DNA from 3 places in the Streptomyces sp. NPDC057900 genome. Region 2 is predicted to be linked to each of the others. Evidence: predicted binding sites of a transcription regulator. Region 2 holds the regulator's gene; each other region holds the start of a gene.
What was found. Region 2 encodes HrcA, which represses chaperone genes, less so after heat shock. Its sites were predicted from a motif close to TTNGCACTCNGNNNNNCNGAGTGCNAA; they were not measured.

Region 1 (2,263 bases), on a different contig from region 2:
CGATGTCGCCGAGCATGGCCTTGCGGCGGTCACCGAAGCCCGGAGCCTTGACGGCGACGGACTTGAAGGTGCCACGGATCTTGTTGACGACCAGGGTCGACAGGGCCTCGCCCTCGACGTCCTCGGCGATGATCAGCAGCGGCTTGCCGGACTGCATGACCTTCTCCAGCAGCGGAAGGAGGTCCTTCACGTTGCTGATCTTCGAGTTCACGATCAGGATGTACGGGTCGTCCAGGGACGACTCCATGCGCTCCATGTCCGTGGCGAAGTACGCCGAGATGTAGCCCTTGTCGAAGCGCATGCCCTCGGTGAGCTCAAGCTCAAGACCGAAGGTCTGCGACTCCTCGACGGTGATGACGCCTTCCTTGCCGACCTTGTCCATGGCCTCGGCGATGAGCTCGCCGATCTGGGTGTCGGCGGCGGAGATGGAGGCGGTCGAAGCGATCTGCTCCTTGGTCTCCACGTCCTTGGCCTGCTCCAGGAGGGCGGCGGAGACGGCCTCGACGGCCTTCTCGATGCCCCGCTTGAGAGCCATCGGGTTGGCACCCGCGGCCACGTTGCGCAGACCCTCGCGGACGAGCGCCTGGGCGAGAACGGTGGCGGTGGTCGTACCGTCGCCGGCGACGTCGTCCGTCTTCTTGGCGACCTCCTTGACCAGCTCCGCACCGATCTTCTCGTACGGGTCCTCCAGCTCGATCTCCTTGGCGATGGAAACACCATCGTTGGTGATCGTGGGGGCGCCCCACTTCTTCTCAAGGACGACGTTGCGGCCCTTGGGGCCGAGGGTGACCTTGACGGCGTCGGCGAGCTGGTTCATGCCGCGCTCAAGACCGCGCCGGGCCTCCTCGTCGAACGCGATGATCTTGGCCATATGAAGTGGTCCTCCCGGACAGGGGTGGATTCTCCGGACCGAGTGGCGCCCGCGACGGACGGCCTGCCGTCTGCCGGTTCCTTGCCCCGGCAGACCTGCGGGCCTCACCGGCCCGGTCCAAGTTTCTGTCACTCTCACCCGGAGAGTGCTAAGCCCAATGATTAGCACTCGACCCCCGAGAGTGCAAGCGCCCCCCTCCGGAGTGTGGACAACCGGACGGCGGCGGGTGCGACCGGACCCAGGACGCACGGAGGGCCCGTACCCCAGGGGTACGGGCCCTCCGTGCGTGAGTAGTGTCGTTGGCCGACCGCGCCGAGCTCAGCCGACAGCGAGCTTGACCATGTCCGCCTGCGGCCCCTTCTGGCCCTGCGAGATTTCGAATTCAACTCGCTGACCCTCTTCGAGGGTGCGGTATCCGTCCATCTGGATCGCGCTGTAGTGGACGAAAACATCCGCACCACCGTCGACCGCGATGAAGCCGTACCCCTTCTCCGCGTTGAACCACTTGACGGTGCCCTGAGCCATGCCTAACTCCCCTATTACTGGCCCTTGCACAGGACCGCACTTCGCGGGCCCGGGTCAGAACTCACCCTCCGACAGGAGAGGGTGCGTGCGCCGGAACGCGTCGACCGCGGCCGAATGTATCTGTCCAACTGCCCTCTGCAACAGGTCAATCGGACGAGAATTCTCAAGCGCACCGATCACCCGAATATGAGGAATTCATGAGATTCCTGGGCAAGTCGGGCCAGGCAAAGGCGACTTATGGCGCAAGAGGCTCAGGTACTTTGGCTGCATCTTGTCGTGGCGAGGCGCATTCTCATATGCGGCGGGCACGGGCAGCGAAGGGGACTTCCCACACTCTACCGCGTTCAACCATGCAGAATTGCCCCCTCCGCTTCTGTCGCGGAGAGGGCAATTCAGGTGACTCGGCGCAGTGGGACCGACCGGTCCCGGGGCTCAGCAGCCGCCGGCGACGGCCGGGATGATCGAGACTCCCGCGCCGTCCGGGGTGACCGCTTCCAGGCCGCCTTCGAAGCGCACGTCGTCGTCGTTGACGTACACGTTGACGAAGCGGCGCAGCTTGCCCTGGTCGTCCAGGACGCGGGCGGCGATGCCCGGGTGGTCCTTCTCCAGGGACTCGATGACCTGGGAGAGGGTCGCGCCCTCTGCCGGGACCTCGGCCTGGCCGCCCGTGTAGGTGCGGAGGATGGTGGGGATACGGACCTTGACGCTCATGGTGGGTGTCCTTCCTGGAGTCCCGGTCGGTTCAGTTGGTGCCGAGGCCGGCGGCGCGGAAGGCGTCCAGGCTCGGACGGATCGTCGCCGTCGCCTGCGAGGTGGCGGCCACCGCGTCCAGCGTCTTGAGGCCGTCACCGGTGTTCAGGACGACGG
Region 2 (2,263 bases):
AGAGGACGACCGGGGGCGAGCCGGGCACCAGCACCGCCAGATCGTGCCCGCTGTGCGCGGGGCCCACCTCCGCCAGCACCACCCGGCGGCCGCCGCCCAGGTCGAGCGTCAGCTCCCCGCGCACCTCGTGCCGAGGGACCACCAGCGCCGCCACCGCCTCCGCCGCCTCCCGCTCCGGCACCCCGTGCGTGACCGCCGAGCGGCGCAGCTCCTCCGCCTCCGTCCGCAGCAGCTCCGCCAGTCCGGCCGCCCCGTACACCCGCGCCCCGGCGAAGGCGGCCGTGCCCAGTACATGGTCGAAATGCGGATGACTCAGTGCGACATGTGTCACCCTCCGGCCGGTCAGCCGGTCGATCTGGTCACGCAGTTCGGCGCCCTCCCGGAGCGTCGAGCCGGTGTCGCAGAGCAGCACCCCGTCCGCTCCCGCCACCAGCGCGGCCGTCGCGTCCCAGCCCGGCAGCCGCCGCCGGCCCATTCCGTCACCCAACCGCTCCCAGCCGAACTCTTCCCAAGCGACGTCCATACGGCGACGCTATCGGCAACGACCTGCGCGGTCTCGCGGTAGCGTGGCCGGTCGCCCTTGCTAGGGGCCCACCCCGTCGCCGTACACTGACCGGGGAGATTGCTGGCACTCGAATGGACAGAGTGCCAGGAGGAGTCCCGGGAACGACCCGAGATCGACCGAGGTAGACAGCTGGAGGTGTGCGCGATGCTCAGCGAACGCAGACTCGAAGTGCTGCGCGCCATCGTCCAGGACTATGTCGGCACCGAGGAGCCCGTCGGCTCCAAGGCGCTCACGGAACGGCACAAGCTGGGAGTCTCCCCGGCCACCGTCCGCAATGACATGGCGGTGCTGGAGGACGAGGGCTTCATCGCCCAGCCCCACACCAGTGCGGGACGCATCCCGACGGACAAGGGCTACCGGCTCTTCGTCGACCGGCTCGCGGGCGTCAAGCCCCTGTCGTCGCCGGAACGCCGGGCCATTCAGAATTTCCTCGACGGCGCGGTCGACCTCGACGATGTCGTGGGACGGACCGTACGGCTGCTCGCGCAGCTGACCCGGCAGGTCGCCGTCGTGCAGTACCCCTCGCTGACCCGCTCGACGGTGCGGCACGTGGAACTGCTGCTCCTGGCCCCCGCCCGGCTGATGCTCGTGCTGATCACGGACACCGGCCGGGTCGAACAGCGGCTGGTCGACTGCCAGACGCCGTTCGGTGAGACCTCTCTCGCCGATCTGCGGGCCCGGCTCAACAGCCGGGTGGTGGGACGCCGCTTCGCGGACGTCCCGCAGCTGGTGCAGGACCTGCCGGAATCCTTCGAGAGCGAGGACCGGGCGACCGTGTCCACCGTGCTCTCGATCCTGCTCGAAACCCTCGTCGAGGAGACGGAGGAGCGGCTGATGATCGGCGGCACCTCCAACCTCACCCGCTTCGGGCACGACTTCCCCGTGATGATCCGGCCGGTGCTGGAGGCATTGGAGGAGCAGGTCGTGCTGCTGAAGCTGCTCGGCGAGGCCAAGGACTCGGGCATGACCGTACGAATCGGGCATGAGAACGCCCACGAGGGACTCAACTCCACGTCCGTCGTCGCGGTCGGCTACGGTTCGGGCGACGAGGCAGTCGCCAAACTCGGCGTGGTCGGACCGACCCGCATGGACTACCCCGGAACGATGGGAGCGGTACGCGCAGTGGCACGTTACGTCGGACAGATCCTGGCGGAGTCGTAAGTGGCCACGGACTACTACGCCGTACTCGGCGTGCGCCGCGACGCTTCGCAGGACGAGATCAAGAAGGCCTTCCGGCGGCTCGCACGCGAGCTGCACCCGGATGTGAACCCCGATCCGAAGACCCAGGAGCGGTTCAAGGAGATCAACGCCGCGTACGAGGTCCTCTCGGACGCGCAGAAGAAGCAGGTCTACGACCTCGGCGGCGACCCGCTGTCCGCCTCGGGCGGAGGTGGCGCGGGCGGATTCGGACAGGGCGGCTTCGGCAACTTCTCCGACATCATGGACGCGTTCTTCGGCACGGCGTCGCAGCGCGGGCCCCGTTCGCGTACCCGGCGCGGCCAGGACGCCATGATCCGGCTGGAGATCGACCTCGCGGAGGCGGCCTTCGGTACGACCAAGGACATCCAGGTCGACACGGCCGTCGTCTGCACGACGTGCAGCGGAGAGGGTGCCGCACCCGGCACCTCGGCCCAGACCTGTGACATGTGCCGCGGTCGCGGCGAGGTCTCCCAGGTCACCCGGTCGTTCCTCGGCCAG
Region 3 (2,263 bases), on a different contig from region 2:
CTCCTGGAGCTTCTCGCGGTCCCAGTCGGAGTCCGTGGACTCGATCTCGGCCTTGATCTGGTTGACGCGGCCGGTGACCTCGTCGGACTTGCCGCCACCGTCGACGATGGTGGTGTCGTCCTTGGAGACGGTCACGCGGCGGGCGGTGCCCAGCACGTCCAGACCGGCCTGGTCGAGCTTGAGGCCGACCTCCTCGGCGATGACGGTCGCACCGGTGAGGGTGGCGATGTCGCCGAGCATGGCCTTGCGGCGGTCACCGAAGCCGGGGGCCTTCACCGCGACGGCGTTGAAGGTGCCACGGATCTTGTTGACGACCAGGGTCGACAGGGCCTCGCCCTCGACGTCCTCGGCGATGATCAGCAGCGGCTTGGAGGCACCGGCCTGGATGACCTTCTCCAGGAGCGGCAGCAGCTCCTGGATCGAGCCGATCTTGCCCTGGTGGATCAGGATGTACGGGTCGTCGAGGACGGCCTCCATACGCTCCTGGTCGGTCACCATGTACGGGGACAGGTAGCCCTTGTCGAAGGCCATGCCCTCGGTGAACTCAAGGTCCAGACCGAAGGTGTTGGACTCCTCGACGGTGATGACACCGTCCTTGCCGACCTTGTCCATCGCGTCCGCGATGAGGTCGCCGACCTGGCTGTCCTGCGCGGAGAGCGCGGCCACGGCGGCGATGTCGGACTTGTCGTCGATCGGGCGGGCCGTCGCGAGGAGCTCCTCGGACACGGCCTTGACCGCGGCGTCGATGCCCTTCTTCAGGGCGGCCGGGGACGCGCCCGCGGCCACGTTGCGCAGGCCCTCGCGGACGAGCGCCTGGGCGAGCACGGTGGCGGTGGTCGTACCGTCACCCGCTACGTCGTTGGTCTTGGTCGCCACCTCCTTCACCAGCTGGGCACCGAGGTTCTCGTACGGGTCGTCGAGCTCGACCTCGCGCGCGATGGTGACACCGTCGTTGGTGATGGTGGGCGCACCGAACTTCTTGTCGATGACGACGTTGCGGCCCTTGGGGCCGATCGTCACCTTCACCGTGTCGGCAAGCTTGTTGACGCCGCGCTCAAGGGCGCGACGGGCGTCCTCGTCGAACTTCAGGATCTTCGCCATGGAGCTGAACTGTCCTCTCAAAAACAAGCACTGCGCCCCTCGCCGCCCGGCTAGTTATGTCGCAGGGGGCCAGGGGCGCAGAACAGAAGCAAACGTCGGGTGAATTACTTCTCGATGATCGCGAGCACGTCGCGGGCCGAGAGGACGAGGTACTCCTCGCCGTTGTACTTCACCTCGGTGCCGCCGTACTTGCTGTACAGCACGATGTCACCGGTCTTGACGTCGAGCGGAAGGCGCTCGCCGTTCTCGAAGCGGCCCGGGCCCACGGCCAGGACGACGCCCTCCTGGGGCTTCTCCTTGGCGGTGTCGGGAATGACCAGGCCGGAGGCCGTGGTCTGCTCGGCGTCGAGCGGCTGGACCACAATGCGGTCCTCAAGCGGCTTGATCGCAACCTTGGTGCTGGCGGTCGACACGATCCGGTCTCCCCCTTCGGAGATCTCACGGGGTTAACAGTCTTTGGGTGGCGACCAGGTGGGCCCGTCGTCGCGGGTGCCGGACCTGCCGGTCGCACAGTACTGCTGGCACTCTCCAGTGGGGAGTGCCAGCACTGAGACTATGACCGCGATTAGCACTCGGTCAAGCGGAGTGCCAATTCACGCCCCTCGTGGCGTCCGTGCCGGATCTCACCGGCGGCGGACACGGTCCGCCCCGGCCGGGGCGGACGTCCGCAGGAGACGACGACCAGCGCCCCCGGCGCCCCGTGGTCACCCCGCGGCACCTGGGCGGCGCGCGGGCCCGCCGGCCGCGCCGCCGCCCGGCTCGGTGGCGGGTTCACCCGCTGCGCGGCCTTGCGGCCGAGCCGTTCGATCGGGTCCACCGACTGCGCGCAGCCGGTGGTGGCGGTCAGGAGCGCACCGGCGGCCAGCAGTCCGGCCAGCAGCCGGTGCGCCCTTCTCATACGTAGTCCTCCAGCCGGGCCACGGCGTATCCCTTGTCCGTGATGACCTTCATGACGGCCCGGACCATGTCGGGCATGGAGCCCTTCCAGTCCTTCTTGCCGCGGAAGTGGGTGAGGATGATGTCTCCGGGGTGCAGGTCCTGGTCCTCCTCCCGCCACTCCATGTGGTCGGGGAACGCCTCCTCCGACCACAGGGGCACGGCGGTGATGCCGCAGGACTTGGCGATCCGCAGGGTGTCGCCGTTGTAGTTGCCGTACGGCGGC

Region 1: a site for HrcA is predicted at 1,033-1,059, ahead of groL (chaperonin GroEL). Genes of this name have one in related genera too.
Region 3: a site for HrcA is predicted at 1,620-1,646, ahead of groES (co-chaperone GroES). Genes of this name have one in related genera too.

Annotation. Positions count from the first base shown of each region.
Region 1 covers NZ_JBHVOI010000002.1:146,541-148,803, forward strand. The annotation lists gene groL (chaperonin GroEL) at 1-871, opposite strand, end outside; gene ACFVQ0_RS07770 (cold-shock protein) at 1,190-1,396, opposite strand; gene ACFVQ0_RS07775 (MoaD/ThiS family protein) at 1,829-2,107, opposite strand; gene thrC (threonine synthase) at 2,139-2,263, opposite strand, start outside.
Region 2 covers NZ_JBHVOI010000011.1:49,436-51,698, forward strand. The annotation lists gene ACFVQ0_RS29835 (MBL fold metallo-hydrolase) at 1-523, opposite strand, end outside; gene hrcA (heat-inducible transcriptional repressor HrcA) at 710-1,726, shown strand; gene dnaJ (molecular chaperone DnaJ) at 1,727-2,263, shown strand, end outside.
Region 3 covers NZ_JBHVOI010000002.1:585,637-587,899, reverse strand. The annotation lists gene groL (chaperonin GroEL) at 1-1,101, opposite strand, end outside; gene groES (co-chaperone GroES) at 1,206-1,514, opposite strand; gene ACFVQ0_RS10035 (hypothetical protein) at 1,667-1,999, opposite strand; gene ACFVQ0_RS10030 (polysaccharide deacetylase family protein) at 1,996-2,263, opposite strand, start outside.